Regions from separate parts of the Thermostichus sp. MS-CIW-15 genome, predicted to be linked through region 2. Evidence: riboswitches for the same ligand, from Rfam matches in the RefSeq annotation. Region 2 holds a riboswitch; the other holds the start of a gene.
The links. A riboswitch is a leader RNA that binds a small molecule or an ion and turns the genes downstream of it on or off. The one in region 2 is predicted to bind cobalamin.
Positions count from the first base shown of each region.

Region 1: linked by a shared signal. The riboswitch ahead of metE (5-methyltetrahydropteroyltriglutamate--homocysteine S-methyltransferase) and the one ahead of ACVW0R_RS12750 (sirohydrochlorin chelatase) in region 2 are both predicted to bind cobalamin.

Region 1 covers NZ_JBSSDI010000019.1:4,624-12,131, reverse strand. Annotated here, with positions in the region: gene ACVW0R_RS08455 (helicase HerA domain-containing protein) at 1-984, shown strand, start outside; gene ACVW0R_RS08450 (FAD-dependent hydroxylase) at 954-2,198, opposite strand; gene ACVW0R_RS08445 (methyltransferase domain-containing protein) at 2,201-3,193, opposite strand; gene metE (5-methyltetrahydropteroyltriglutamate--homocysteine S-methyltransferase) at 3,408-5,651, opposite strand; cobalamin riboswitch at 6,058-6,262, opposite strand; tRNA gene ACVW0R_RS08435 (tRNA-Arg) at 6,277-6,351, opposite strand; gene ACVW0R_RS08430 (molybdopterin synthase catalytic subunit) at 6,385-6,870, opposite strand; gene ACVW0R_RS08425 (MoaD/ThiS family protein) at 6,871-7,134, opposite strand; gene moaC (cyclic pyranopterin monophosphate synthase MoaC) at 7,109-7,508, opposite strand, start outside.
Region 2 covers NZ_JBSSDI010000048.1:5,856-13,363, forward strand. Annotated here, with positions in the region: gene ACVW0R_RS12745 (hypothetical protein) at 1-698, opposite strand, end outside; gene ACVW0R_RS12750 (sirohydrochlorin chelatase) at 810-1,838, opposite strand; cobalamin riboswitch at 1,869-2,004, opposite strand; gene ACVW0R_RS12755 (heavy metal translocating P-type ATPase) at 2,133-4,448, opposite strand; gene ACVW0R_RS12760 (heavy-metal-associated domain-containing protein) at 4,559-4,753, opposite strand; gene ACVW0R_RS12765 (DUF5340 domain-containing protein) at 4,818-5,057, opposite strand; gene trpC (indole-3-glycerol phosphate synthase TrpC) at 5,098-6,018, opposite strand; gene hmpF (pilus motility taxis protein HmpF) at 6,431-7,508, shown strand, end outside.

The sequences.
Region 1 (7,508 bases), on a different contig from region 2:
CTGCGGCAGCTCTTCCCCGGCCAGGTGCAAATCTATACCTTGGATCCCGATTCCACGCGGCGGCGAGGGGTGCGGGATGCCCGCGAGCTGTTTATTGCCTACAACCAGATCGAGGTGGAGGATCTGGCGCTGTTGGCAGAGGAGCTCAACCTCTCCGAGGCCAGTCTGGAAAACGCCATTATCCTGCGCAACGAGTTTGGCCGCGACTGGATCAGCCGTCTTTTGAGCCTTTCCAACGCCGAGATTCAGGAGTTTTGCGAGCAAAAAATGGGCAACAAGGCCTCGATCCTGGCCCTGCAGCGCAAGCTCACCCGTCTCGACGACCTCAAGTACATCCGCAACAGCCTGCCCCACAACTACATCGGCGAGATCCTGGAGGCCCTCAGCCGCGGCATTCACGTGGTCATCGAGTTCGGATCCCAGTCCAACCTGCTCTCCTACATGTTGGCGGCCAACGTCATCACCCGCCGCATTCACCAGGCCTATGTGCAGCAGACGGAGCGGTACTTGCAGTCCAAAAATCCCCTCGACCGGCCCCGGCAACTGTGCATCACCATCGAGGAAGCGCACCGCTTTCTGGATCCGCGGGCGGCCAAGCAGACCATTTTCGGCACCATCGCCCGCGAGATGCGCAAGTACTTTGTGACGCTGCTGGTGGTGGATCAGCGCCCTTCCAGTCTCGACCGCGAGGTGATGTCGCAGTTGGGCACCCGCATCACGGCCCTTCTCAACGATGACCAAGATATCGAGGCTGTGTTCACGGGTGTAGCCGGCAGCCAGAACTTGAAAACGGTGCTGGCCAAGCTGGATTCCAAACAGCAGGCCCTGGTTCTCGGCCATGCCGTGCCCATGCCGGTGGTGGTGCAAACCCGCTCCTACGACCAGAGGTTCTACGCCGAGATCGCCGATCCCGATTGGTCAGAGGCCGCCGATGCGGAGGTGCTTTGGGCAGCTCAGAAGGCCAAGGAGGAACTGGGGCTGTAGGGAGGGCTGCCCCACAGCCCGGTCATCAGGCGCAGCAAAAAGCGCCGCAGCGGCGGAAAGCGTATCATCCCTATCAAAACCAAGCGCCGCAAGACCACCAGGGGCCAGTAGGAGTTGGAGAAAGTGCGGGTGAGGAGATCCGTAAAGAGCAACACCACCCAGTTTTCCCAGCGGCGACGGCGACCGTAGCGCCGCAGGACTTGGACCTCTCCCAAATCCTCCTGTCGTCTCCAGGCGTCCAGCAACACTTGGGCCAAGGCAGCGGCATCGCGGATGCCGAGGTTCAGCCCTTGGCCAGCTACGGGATGACAGTGGTGAGCGGCGTCCCCCACCAAAGCCAGGCGGTGCTGATAGTAGCGGCGGCTCTGGCGCAGGCGGGCCGGGAAGACTTGGGGCGGGTTCAGCAAGGTAAGGTAGCCGCCCTGGTCGCCGTAGTAGCGCTGCATCTCGGCCAAGAAGTCGGCCTGGGAAAGGGCCAGCGTGGCCTTGGCCTGCTCGTGGGGCAGGATCCAGACCACCTGGCAGCGGTTGCCGGGCAGGGGCAGGATGGCGAAGGGGCCGGCAGGCCAAAAGCGCTCGTAGGCGACGTTTTGGTGGTCTTGGGCAGGGGCCACCAGGGCGGTGATACACGACTGCCAGTAGTCCCAGCCGTCGCTCGGGATCCCTGCCCGCTGGCGCACTTGGGAGCGCAGGCCATCGGCGGCTACCACCAGGGAGGCGGCCAGCCGGCGGCGGCCTTGGGTCGTTTCCAGCTCTACCTCAGCCGCAGCCTCCCCGTAGGTTACGCTCTCCACCCTGGCTTCGTAGTAGCAGGTGATCTGGGGATCGGCAGCCACCCGCTCCTGGAGCACCTGCTGCAGCCGAGCATGTTCGCCGCAGTAGAAAACTGCCGTTTCCCCCACATCCTCCGGCCTAAACGTCACCCGCTGGGGAGCGTCGGCGTCGGTCAGAATCACCTGGGCAAAGGGTGTGATGTGGGGAGCCAGCGCCTCCCACACCCCGATGGCCCGAAAGATGCGGATCGACAACGGCGAAAGGGCATAGGCCAAGGGGCGCTGCCTGACTGCCTCAGCCGACTGGGCCTCAATGAGGGCCAAGCGCAGGCCGGATCCCTGCAGGGCACAAGCTAGGGTCAAGCCCGCAATGCCGCCGCCGACGATGATCACGTCGTAAACGGCTGCCAAGGTAGTCGGAGTGGGAGCAAGGGTTGTCATTTCTAGTGCTGAGTGCTGTGGGCAACTACTTCTGGGCGGGCGGAGTTTGCCGGCGTGGCGGCCCGCACCGCTCGGAACATGCCAAAGCGGCAGAGGCCAGTGCCGAAGGCCAGGCGCATGAGCAAGAAAGTGGGCACCTCCCGCAGCGACTTGATCAAGCCCACCAAGCCAAACTTCAGCAACCCTTCGGGACGGACAACCCCCTGCCAGATGGAATCCAGCCAAGAAGGAAGAGTTTCTTGCGTCCAGTCGGCAGTTTGCACCTGTCCTTCCACCAGGCCCGTGGCTTGCAACTGTTCGGCAAACCCCTCGATGCTGGAAAAGGCGGGGTGCGACCACTGATCCAACAACTGCCGCATCACCAGCCGCTCCCAGAAGTTGAGGGGCTTTTGACGGTCGTCGCGCTGGTTCCAGTCCGCCACCACCAAGATGCCGCCTGGCTTGAGCACCCGCAGCATCTCGCTGGCGTAGCGAGCCTTGTCCGGCATGTGGGGCCCCGCCTCGATGGACCAGACCACATCAAAGCTGGCGTCGGGGAAGGGCAGGTTGAGGGCGTCGGCCACCTGAAACCGGACGGGCAGATCGGGGGGGGTGAGCTCCTGGGCCCGCTGCACCTGCTGCGGGCTGATGGTGATGCCGGTCACCACAAAGCCATAGTCGCGGGCCAAGATGCGACAACTACCGCCAATGCCGCAGCCCACATCCAACACCGTCGTCCCCGGCGGCAGCCGATCCAGCCCGCCCCAGCGCACCATCTCGTGGACAAAGTCGTGCTTGGCCTGGATGAAGTTCTTCCGCCGCGGCGGGGATCCGTAGTGGCCCAGGTGAATATGCTCGCCCCAGTAGAACTCCAGGATCCCGTCTCGCGTCCATTCGTCGTAGGCGCGGGCTACCGATTCAGGAGAGCGGTACTTGCGGGCGGTCAACAGGTAGGCTCCCAATCCTATAGCTAGGAGCAGGACTAGGCCCCAAAAAACCCAGAGTGTTGGATTCATTAGAACTACCTTGAGATGGCTAGAGATGGCAATTGATGATTGTTGCTGCGGTGGCAACAGACACAGCGGGGATCCCTTCTGGCCTCCGTTGATCCAGCGGAGCAAAGCCCCACTCTCATCTTGCCCTATTTGCCAGCCGCAAGGCGGCCTAGGAGTGTCGTAGCCGCACGGTTGCCCGCGGAGGAGACGCTGGCCTGAGCAACCTTGCCGGGGGCTAGGTGGCCTGGAGCTCCTCCCTTAGACGCTGAGTGGCTGCCACCATGTTTTTCAGGGCAGGGATCACTTCCTCCCAGCGGCGGGTTTTTAGGCCGCAGTCGGGGTTGACCCAGGTTTGCTCTAGCGGCAAGTGGGCCACTCCCAGGCGCAGTTGCCGGAGAATCTGCTCGGTGTCGGGCACCGCCGGGCTGTGAACGTCGTAAACGCCGTTGCCTACCTGGTGGCGATAGCCGGCTTGGGCAATCTGCAGCAAGGTTTTGTTGCTGCTGCGGCTGTTTTCGATGGAGAGGACGTCGGCATCCAGACGCTCGATGTGCTCGATGATGTCCCCGAACTCCGAGTAGCACATGTGGGTGTGGATCTGGGTTTCGGGCTTGGCGCCAGCGGTAGTCAGGCGGAAGGCCTCCACCGCCCAACTTAAGTATTCTGGCCAGCGCTCTTTTTTCAAGGGCAGCCCCTCTCGCAGCGCTGGCTCGTCCACCTGCACCATCGCGGCTCCGGCAGCTTCCAAGTCGGCTACCTCTGCCCGCAGGGCCAGGGCAATTTGCAGGGCCTGCTCGCGACGGGAAACGTCAACGCGGGGGAAGGACCAGTTGAGCATGGTTACCGGCCCTGTCAGCATCCCCTTGACCGGCTTTTGAGTCAGAGATTGGGCCACCTTGAACTCCCGCACCGTCATGGGGCGAGGGCGAGACACGTCGCCGTAGAGAATGGGGGGACGCACGCAGCGGCTGCCATAGCTCTGCACCCAGCCGTGCTCGGTAAAGGCAAAGCCCTGCAGTTGTTGGGCGAAGTATTCCACCATGTCGGTGCGCTCGAACTCACCATGCACCAGCACATCCAGGCCAATTTCTTCTTGGATGCGGATGCACTTGGCAATTTCGGCGTCGATGGCAGCTTCGTATTCGGCCTGGGAGATCTCGCCCTTTTTGTACTTGACCCGCCACTGCCGGACTTCGGGGGTTTGGGGAAAAGAGCCGATGGTGGTGGTCGGCAGCGGTGGCAGCTTGACCTGCCGGCCTATACGCTGCTCGTAGGGAAGGGAGCGCTGGAAGTCCTGCGCCGTCAGGTTGGCCAAGGCCTGGCGCACTGTAGAGTTGGGGGGATTGAAGTCCTGGAAGGCCTGCCACTGCTGCTCCAGCTCCTGCTGCTGGGCGGCGGTGTCTTCGCCGTTGAGGGTGCGGGCCAGCAGAACCACCTCGGCCAGCTTCTGCTCGGCAAAGCTGAGAACATTGCGCAAAGGCTCTGGCAGGTGGGTTTCCAGAGCAGCGTCGTGGGGCACAAATTGGAGCGAGCAAGAAGGCTGCACCCGCAGGTTGGGGGCTAGGGCTTGCAGCTCTTGCAGAGTGGCCAGAACGGCTTTGGGCTGGATCTGCCAGACGTTGCGCCCGTCCACTACCCCCGCCCCCAGGATCTTGTCGGCGGGGAAGCCGTGGGCTCTGACCAGTTCCAGGTTGTGGCCGCGGGTGAAGTCGAGGCTGAGGCCAGCTACCGGAAGCTCCACCGCCCAGGGGTAAGTCTCCCCCAAGTCGTCAAAGTAGGTAACCAGGTGGAGAGGGATCCCCACGCTTGCAAGCCAGCGGTAGGTCTGCTCCACCGCTTCCTGAAGACTTTTGCCTTCGCTGGTCACCAAGATGGGCTCATGGACTTGCACTTCCCGGATCCCCAGGCGCTGCAGCTCCTGCAAGAGTTCTCTGTAGAGAGGAAGCAGCTTCTCCAGATCCCCCCGCAACTCGCCAGAGCGCTGGCTTAGAGCAAGAAGGGTAACCGGACTGAGGAGGACGGGGCTGGTGCGGTTTCCTAGGATCCCTTGCGCCCGTCGCACCGTGGCCAGGAAGTCGTCGAAATGGGCCTGAGGGATCGCGTCGGCCTCAATTTCCGGCACCAGGTAGTGGTAGTTGGTGTCAAACCACTTGGTCATTTCCAAGGCCGGCAGCCCCTCCTGCCCCCGCGCCATGGCAAAGTAGCGCTCCAGGCCTGATAAGCTCTGAAACCGGGAGGGAATCAGCCCCAGCCAGGTGGCCCAGTCCAAAACGTGGTCGTAGAGGGTTTGATCTCCTACGGCAATGTGGTCGAGGTTGGCCTGTCGCTGGGTTCGCCAGGCCTGACTCTCCAGATCCTGCAGCGTCGCCAACAAGGCTTCCGCCTCCAGGGTGCCGCCCCAAAAGGCCTCCAGGGCTTTCTTCAGCTCGCGGCGCTTGCCCATGCGGGCATAGCCTAGGGTTTGAGTTTCAATGGCCATAAGGTACCTTGTCCTGAATCGAATTCGGTAATTGAGGTTGCCGCCAGTTGTCATCCAACCTAGGCAGCAAGAGATGGCCGCCGACATGCCTATCGGTGGCATCCCGGCAGAAGGTTTTCCCTAGGCCAGGAAACCTGCCGGAGCTGTCAAGGCGTTCCTTCACCCTGGCGGCTTGCCCACTCTGCACAGGGGGATGCCCAGAGGACTCTTTTGTGCAACCAAAGCGAGCAACCGTCCTCCTAGCTGCCCCTGAGCTAACTGCTCAGCTCTCTTGTCCGCGCTTTTGACTGAGTGCCTACGATCCGAGAGCGTCGAAAATCCGTAAGCAGGCCGATGAAAAAACTTCGAGACGGGAACGGGCTAACGTCAAAATGGGGAGCATATCTGTACCTCGCAGATATGGTGAACTGTGGAAAAACCGCCGGCGGGCATTCTGACTTGCTCAGTTTTGGAGGGGCTGGCTTGCGTCTCAAGGCCTCTTGCAACAACGAACTAGGGATCCCAAGTCCAAAACCGGCTCACAGCTGCGGGACAGCGGCAGATTCTCACTGCACTTTCCCCGTTGCCTCTGACGGCTGATCCCCGTCAGAACCGACAGTAGACTTTATCCTATCACTGGTTTTAGCGGGACTGGGCGGATTTGAACCGCCGACCTAGCGCTTAGGAGGCGCTTGCTCTATCCAGGCTGAGCTACAGCCCCAGGTCAGGTACCTCACTGATACTAGCAGAGAGGCTAGGGGGTATCGCCGCAAGGCTGCCGAGCAATAGCGTTCTTATGGAATTGCTGGAACAAAGGCTTTGCTTTCTGACACAAAACCCAACGCGGCGGCTCACCCCAGTAGTACTCTTTTTTCCAAATGGGCAAGCGCTCCTTGATTGCATCAATGATGTAACGTGCTCCAGCAAAAGCGGCGCCGCGATGTTCAGCTGTAGCACCAACCCAAACCGCAATATCACCAATTGCAAGATGACCCTGGCGGTGACAGGCAACAGCACCGCAGAGGCCAAACTTGGCGTGGGCTTCTCGGAGGATCTTCTCGCCCTCCTTCTGGGCAAGGATCTCGTAGACTTCGTACTCCAAGCTGAGAACAGGTTTGCCCTGGCTGTGGTTGCGTACCCAGCCCTCGAAGGTTACTAAGGCACCCGCTGTGTTATTGACGAGCAAACGACTGAGTTCAGCTGGCTGGATGGTGCTATCCACAATTAGAAAACGCAGCATTTAGCCCCCACAAACTGGTGGAATGAAAACTACCAAGGCACCTTCATCTATCGGCCTAGTCAAGTCACAGAACTCATGATTGACAGCAACCTTAACGTCCTCCGCTGCTAGCGAAAATCCATACTTTGCTTGCAGCTGCTGATAGAGCTCTAGGTAGTTTGCTGCACTGGTTTGCAGCACTTCGCTGCTCCGCTGAGCCTGTTCCCGCAGCACTGCTACATATTGAATTGTTACGGTCTTACTTAGGACAGATTGAGTTACCATGGCTGCAACTACCCCAAACTGATTGGAAAGTGGCATACTCCTCGGCGGTATTGACGTTCATGAGCTCGACCTCATGGTTGGGGGTAACTAGGGTGCAGGGCTGCCTGCTGAGGATTTCCACAGGGCAGTACACCCCTTCCGCGTAAGCCCTTTCTAGTACCGCTGCAGCTTGAGGAGTATAGATGGCGCAAAGAGCTTCCGGGAAGCCGCGCTCGGGGTTAACATAGCAAGTTGCGATTGTTTCGGCTTGGTAGTGATCCAGCAGCTTTTGGATTGTTTCTGACCGAAGGTTCAGTAGATCACAGGCAACAACCAACCAGTTAGCTTCAGGATGAGTATTCAAGGCAGTCAATAGGCCACTGATCGGGCCAACG
Region 2 (7,508 bases):
CGACGCAGAACGTGCTTGAGTTTCTGCTTCTGCTGCTGAAGCCGAGTCCGCCTCACCTCCAACTGCTGCAGTTGGATTTCTTGGAGTTCCAGTTCTATTTTCAGAGTGGCGACCTGCATCTGGAGTTGGCGAAGTTTTTGGTTGAGCTCTGGCTCTGGTGTGGGTTTTGCCGACTCAGGGCTTGGGGAAGAAGGTGATGACAATTCTTGTAGGGGCTGCAACTGTTGGGCCTTGGCCTGCGAAGCTTGATCCTGGTGCTGCTCGCCCTGCAGTCTTACTTGAGTGTGTTCGCTTACTTCGGTTTCAGTTTCCGTCTGCTGCTCAGCTTGATCAAGAATTTGTCGATCGCGGATCTGGGTTTGAGGATCCTCGTCAACCGACTGCAAAGGGAGAGAATCCTCCTCGGGTTGCCGAGGGTTGCCGCCATAATCGGCGGGATCAAAGGGAGACACAGCCGCCAACAGCGATTCTCGAAAGTCAGGCCAGGAATGCGACTGCAGACCCATCTGAACCAGCCGCCAAACCCCGTAGGAGGCCCCAATTGCAGCCAGGAGCCCAGGGATCCCAGCCAAGGACAGGGAAACCTTGGGCAGGGTCGGCAGGATCTGATCCAGCAGGCCCACCACCAACGCGAAGACAAAGATCCCGCTCCCCGCGGCAGCGGCACCTGAGACCCAAGAGGAGCGGGAGAACATCATCGTTTCTGTTTTTTCGCTAGCAGAACCACCGGAGCAGGAGAACCAGAGGTCAGGTTCACAGATCGCCTGCCTGCATCTCAGTTTATCCCGCCGGCAGCCTCTGTTTCTCGCTTAGGGCACTTGCCAAGCCCGCTGGTGGTAGCTCTGCAATTCGGCCCAGGGATCCGCTGCTGCTGCGGGGGTATGGCCGTGGTTGTGGTGATGGTGAGAGTGATGGTGATGGGATCCGTGCCCATAGGAGTCATGGTCATGGTGATGAGTATGCCCCGCTCCCAGCTCTGCGCTCACCGCCAGGCGAAACTTGCAGAGGTGGCAGTTCATCAGGGTTTGGCCCTGGAGAGCTTCCTGCTCCAGTTGCTGCAGGCTGTGCAGCACCGCGTCCACAAGGCCCAATTCCGGCAGCATCAGCCAGTCGATCTCGGGGTATTGGCGTCGCCGTTCTTGCACCGCCGCCTCGATTTTTTTCACCAGCACCCCTGTAAAGAGAAAATAGGGCAGCACAACCACCCGGCGCGGCTGCCAAGAGAGGGCCCGCTCCAGACCCACCGGCAGGCGGGGATGGGTGATGCCGATAAAGCAGGTTTCCACGGCAGCAAACCCGGATCCTTCCCAAAGCAGCCGGGCCAGCTTACAGGCTTCGGCATTGGCTTCGGGATCGCTGGAGCCGCGACCGACAAACAGCAACACCGTTTCCGCCCCTGGGATCTGCTGCGGCTGGGCAGCCAGCAGAGTGGCCAATCGCTCCCGCAACAGTTGCAAGATCTCGACCCGGATCCCCAGCGGCCCGCCGTAGTGGATGCGCAACTGCGGGTGGAGGGCCTGCAGACGATCCAGCTCCACCGTCACGTCGAACTTGTTGTGGCGCGCCCCAAAAAGCAGCAGCGGCAGGGCCACGATCTCCTGCCACCCTTGGGCCAAGCATTGTTCCACCCCCTGGGCAATACTGGGCTGGGCTAGCTCCAAAAAGCAGGGGATCACCGGCCGATGGGGGGTGAGGGATTGATAAACTTGGGCCAGCTCCAGAAAGGCTTGCTGCCCTTCAGGGTCACGGGATCCATGGCCGATGAGCAACAGGGGCAAGGCAGGAGAAGAAAACTGCCCAACCGCACGGGGAGGGGAAAAACTGAGGACATCCAACACAAAAAACTCCGTTCCTTGTGAATCGCAAGGGGTACAGGACAACGGCAGGTGGGTGTTCTGGCTGAGGGAGGGATCCCATCACAGTTGCGTCACAGTGGCGGATTTGCACCGCGCTTTCCCCAGTCTGCCTGAGCCTTTTAGGTTAGCTTGCCGCTTGTCGTTCACCAAGCCCCCTGGGGGGGATGTCCTTGTCTGCCAGAAGATAGCCCTGAGGCATGAGCGGTACGGCAGACTCATGCTCAAAGGGCAGCAAAACTGTTGCCGCGCTAATCCCCCTTGCCCCTGGGAGAGGGCCTAACGCCGGCCCGCTGGTCTGGGGGGCTGAAAGTGTCGCAGGCGCAGGGCATTGGCGACCACCGAAACGGAACTCAGGGCCATGGCTGCCCCCGCCAGCATAGGGTTGAGCAACCAGCCTGTAAAGGGATAGAGCGCCCCAGCGGCAATCGGGATCCCCAGCGTATTGTAGATAAAGGCGAAGAAGAGGTTCTGGCGGATGTTGTTGAGGGTGGCCCGACTGAGTTGAATGGCAGTGGCGACTCCCCGCAGATCCCCCGACATGAGGGTAATATCGCTGGCGGCCATCGCCACATCCGTACCCGTACCGATGGCGATCCCCACATCAGCTTCTGCCAGAGCTGGAGCATCGTTAATGCCATCTCCCACCATCGCCACCCGCCGTCGCGGTTGTCTTAGGCTGCGTATGTAAGCTGCCTTCTGATCCGGACGGACTTGGGCAATTACCCGCTGAATGCCTGCTTGCCGAGCAACCGCTTGGGCCGTGGTGGGGTTATCCCCGGTCAGCAGGATCACCTCTAGACCCATCTGTTGCAGCTGTTGCACTGCCTCAGGAGAGGTGGGTTTGAGCGGATCGGCAATGGCCAACAGCCCCACCAGACTCTGGGATTGCGCTACGCCGATCACCGTTTTGCCCTGGCTTTCCCAATTCTGAACCCGCTCTGACCAAGAGGGATCCCAAGGGATCCCCATCTCCTGTAGCCAGCTCAGCCGACCGATGCGGATCCACTGGTCTTCCACCCAGGCTTCTGCCCCACTGCCTATCCTTGCCTGAAAATGCTGGGCAGGAGGGATGGCAATTTTTTCCGCTTCGGCTTTCTGCACCACCGCCTGGGCCAAAGGATGTTCCGAGTGCCGCTCCACTGCCGCTGCCAGGCGCAACACCGTCAGGGGAGAGGAGCCATTAGCCCAAATATCGGTGACAGTGGGACGACCTTCGGTCAGGGTGCCGGTTTTGTCCAAGACCACCGTGCGCAAGTCGTGGGCCAATTCCAGGCTGTCGGCACTTTTCACCAGGATCCCCAATTCCGCCCCTCGTCCCACGGCCACCAGGATCGAGGTGGGGGTCGCCAACCCCAGCGCGCAAGGGCAGGCGATGATCAGCACCCCAATTGTGTTCACCAAGGCCAGTGTCGGGTTATCGGCCAGCACCCACCAGAGCACAAAAGTTAGAACTGCCACCCCAATCACCGCCGGCACAAACCAGGAGGTGACCCGATCCGCCAACTGTTGAATCGGAGCTTTGGATCCCTGAGCTTCCTGCACCAAGCGCACGATCTGGGCCAGAACTGTGTCTTTGCCCACCCGCCGCGCTTCCATCACAAAGCTGCCCGTCTGATTCAGCGTTGCCCCAATCACCTCATCCCCCGCCGATTTGACAACAGGCAGGCTCTCGCCGGTCACCATCGACTCGTCGAGGGTGGAGGATCCCTCTAGGATTACCCCATCCACCGGCACCTTCTCGCCGGGGCGCACCCGGATCCGATCCCCCACCTGCACTTCCCGAATCGGAATATCCTGCTCCACCCCCTGGCGAATTACCCTTGCCGTTTTCGGTTGCAGCCCGATCAGCTTGCGAATGGCCTCAGAGGTTTGCCTTTTGGCCCGTTGCTCCATCCACTTGCCCACCAGAATCAGGGTGGTGACCACCGCCGACACCTCATAATAGACATCCGGGTGCAGTCCTTGCCGGTGAAAATAGTCGGGGAAAACCGTTGGGAAAATGGAATAGAAGAAAGCCGCGCTCGTCCCCAAGGCCACCAGCGTGTTCATATCCGCCGAGCGCCGTTGCCAAGCGGCCCAAGCGCCTCGATAAAAATGCTTGCCCACCCAAAACTGCACCGGCGCCGTCAGCAGCAACTGCAACCCAGGATTGTGCAGCCACATGGGAAAGCCCGGGATGTCCATCCCCAGCATCATCGGCAGGGATCCGATCACCAGCACCGTGCTGATGCCCACCCCTATCGCCACCTTGAGCTTCAGTTCCCGTTCTGCGGCCCGTTGGGCGATCCGCTCTGGATCCGACAGATCGTCCAGCTGCCAATCCTCCTGGATAAGGCGCGCCTGATACCCCGCCTGCTCCACCGCCCGGATCAAGGCTTGCGGATTCACCAGCCGGGGATCCCCTCGCACGATGGCCTGCTCGCTGGCAAAGTTGACCGCTTGTGCCGTAACGCCCCGCACGCGACTGAGGGCCTGTTCAATGACGGCAGTGCAGGAGGCGCAGCTCATGCCCTGGATAGCCAAGCGCCAAGTGCCGCCAGCAGATGAGGCGGACAGGCCGGGGGCAGCGGAATGGGAACCCGAATCAGACATGGCTGTCCTCAGAGCAAAAATTAATAGCAAAAGCCCTCTTTCCCCCAACCAGGGGAAAACCACACCTGTGAACCTTGTCCCGCTACTGCCGACGGGCAAGGGAAAAATCGCTAGGCCGGCGGATAGCCCACTTGGGCGAGCACCTGCCGCCAGACACTTTCCGGCTGCTCAGACGTAATCCGCACCTGCTTGGTCTTGGGATCCGCCTCCACCTGCGCCTGGGGATCCTGTTGCCGCACCGCCTGCGTGATGGTGTCCACACAAGCGGAGCAGGCCAGCTTCGGCACCGTCAAAACAACTTGCATCCTGGGAAACCTCCCCAGCCCAATGCCACCAGCTTGATGCTAAACCTTCCAGTGGGCTGGAAGGTCAAGAGGGTGGCTGAGGCTCCTCTATGTTCCAGCGGTAGTCCACCTGATAGCCCCGCTGTCGCCAGTCCTCTTCCAGTTGCAACTGTTGGGTCAGGGCTTTGCGCAGAGAGTTGATCAGCTCTTGCGTGCGGCCTCGGTTGCCGAAATCCTGCTCTTCGACAGTGGGAAACGTTTGCCGCTCGAGAACCCGCAGCAGAAATTCGTAGTGGACGTGAGCCGGCACAGGAATACGTTTCATCGATCTAGGCCCTTCTTGGGATCCATTGACAATCCTGGGCTTACTGGGATGACAACAGGGAGCGGACGGCTTGGCCGGGATCCGGCTGCGTTACCAGCGCTTCCCCCACCAGCACAGCGCGCACCCCCCAACTGCGCAACTGCTGCAAGTCAGCAGGGGTGTGGATGCCAGACTCGCTGACCACCGGCAGATCGCCGAGGCGCTCCCGATGGGCGACCAAGAGATCCCGCGTCGTGTTCAAGTCCACCGCAAAGGTTTTGAGATCCCGATTGTTGATGCCGATCAGCACCCGTCCTTTGGCCTGTTGCAGGTGCGGCAAGGCCAAAACCCGCTGCAACTCTTGGCAAGTGTGCACCTCCAACAGAGCCGCCATGCCCAGTTGCTGAATGAGCTTGAGAAAATAGCCCAAGTCCGCATCCGAGAGAATGGCGGCAATCAACAGCACCGCATCCGCTCCCAGAGTGCGGGCCCAGAGGATTTGGTAAGGGTAGAGGATGAACTCCTTGCACAAGATGGGGATCCCTACCGCCTGGCGGATCTGGCGCAAGTACTCGCCGCTGCCCTGAAAAAACCGCTCATCCGTGAGCACCGACAGGCAACTGGCTCCCGCCGCCTCGTAGCTTTGGGCAATGGCCACCGGATCAAAGGGATCGCGGAGAACCCCACGGCTGGGGGAAGCTTTTTTCACCTCAGCGATAAGGGAAACGGGGTGAGGGGATTGGGTGAGGGCCGCCACAAAATCCCGCACCGGTGGCGCTTGCTCCAGTTGCTGCTGCAATTGCTTCAGAGGAAGCTGTTCCCGTTGGCGCTCCACCTCCTGCTCTTTGTGCCAGACGATCTCCTCCAAAATGTGGCGTGGCTCGGCCTCTGGAGCCTTTGTCCGGTACACCTGCGAGGCCACCACCACCGGCGGGGCAGGAGAACGCCGACGAACGGCAAGCAGCTCACCTTCCAGCTCCATACCACCCCTGAACAGAACTCTACACCTCACCCTAAACTACTCTAGTGTGCTGCTGTCGGTTTGAATAGCTACTCCGAATATCCCCAAACCGCCTCTGGCAAAGGTGTTTTTTTTACTCTATGGTTGAGTTTAGGGCTGAGCAGCAGCCGATGCCGGTTAGACTGCCAGTTAAGCAGAGAGCCGGCGGAAGCGCTGCTTGAGGCAAGACAAAGGTGCTGCTCAGGACGAGATGGCTCGAGACAGATCCAAGTCAACCCGGGTCAAGCGAGAGGCTTGACGCAGGTTTTCGCGCCCCGGGGTGCCTTGCTCCGGCAGCCGTTTCGTCTCCCCATCTTGCCCAACTGTGGGCAAAGGCTCGGCTGAGGCAGAGTTTGGGATATTGCTGTCCATGCTGTTTTGAAGGAGTTCGGGCGTGCTGTACCTGGCAGAGCTATCCAAGCCGATTGGGTTTGCCAAATCGTCGCTGCAATTGCTAGCCAAGCAGCAGCAGGACAACACCTGGGTGGCCGTGAACGAAGAATCGATTACTCTAGAGGGCCGCATCGCCCAGGAGGCCGGGCGCTTCAAGGATGGGGCCTTGGTGCTGGCAGAAATCACAGGCAGCCGTCAGATTACCCGCATCAACGAAGCCGCTCGCCAACTGGTGACCTACCTACAAAACTTCAGCCAACTTCAGCTCAAAGCCCGCAGCCAAGAGGAAGAGATTGAAAATTGGCGCAAGTCCCTCACCTTTCAGGCGCATGAGCTGACCCGCCGCGAGATGGAGCTGGCAGCCCAAGAAGAGGAGGTGCGGCGGCTGTACGAGCAATACAAGGGCGTGGAGGAAGAGCGCAAGCTTCTAGACAGCCTCAAAGAGGAGTTGGCAGCCCAGCAGGCCTACCTGGCCGAGCAGCAGCGCCTGATCGGAGAACAGCGAGAAGCCCTGAACCGGCAACGGCAGGAACTGGAAGCTCAGTTGCAAGAGGCCCGCTCCAGCCGGCTGAGGGAAGCAGAAGCGGTCCAGCTCCAGATTTTGTTGCAAGAAGTTCAGGAGAGTTTACATTTCTCCGCGAATCCCTTGGCTCTTCTCCAGAGTTTAAAAAGCCAGGTTCAGCAGCAGCAGGATCACTTCAATCAAGAGATTGCCCAACTGGAGCAAGAACGTCAGCAGGCCCACGCTCAACAGGAGGAGCTGGATCGAGACTACCATGCCTGGCGGGAGCGCTGCGCCGCCTGGTGGGGATCCCAACGATCCCTGGAGCAGAGCCAAGCCGAATGGCATGCCCGCCAGGGATCCCTGCGAGCCTATCAGGAGCAACTGCAGAGGATCCTTCAGCAGTTGCAATCCCAAGAGAGCTTGTACCAAAAAGCCTATCGCCTGGTGCAGGAGTACGACTTCATCGTCGATGGCAGCAGCAACGGCGGGTCAGGTGCCTCAGGGTCTGCGATCTCGGTCGAGGAGCTGGCGGCCTTGGTGAGCCAACTGCGCCGAGATTACGAGCAGCGGGCAG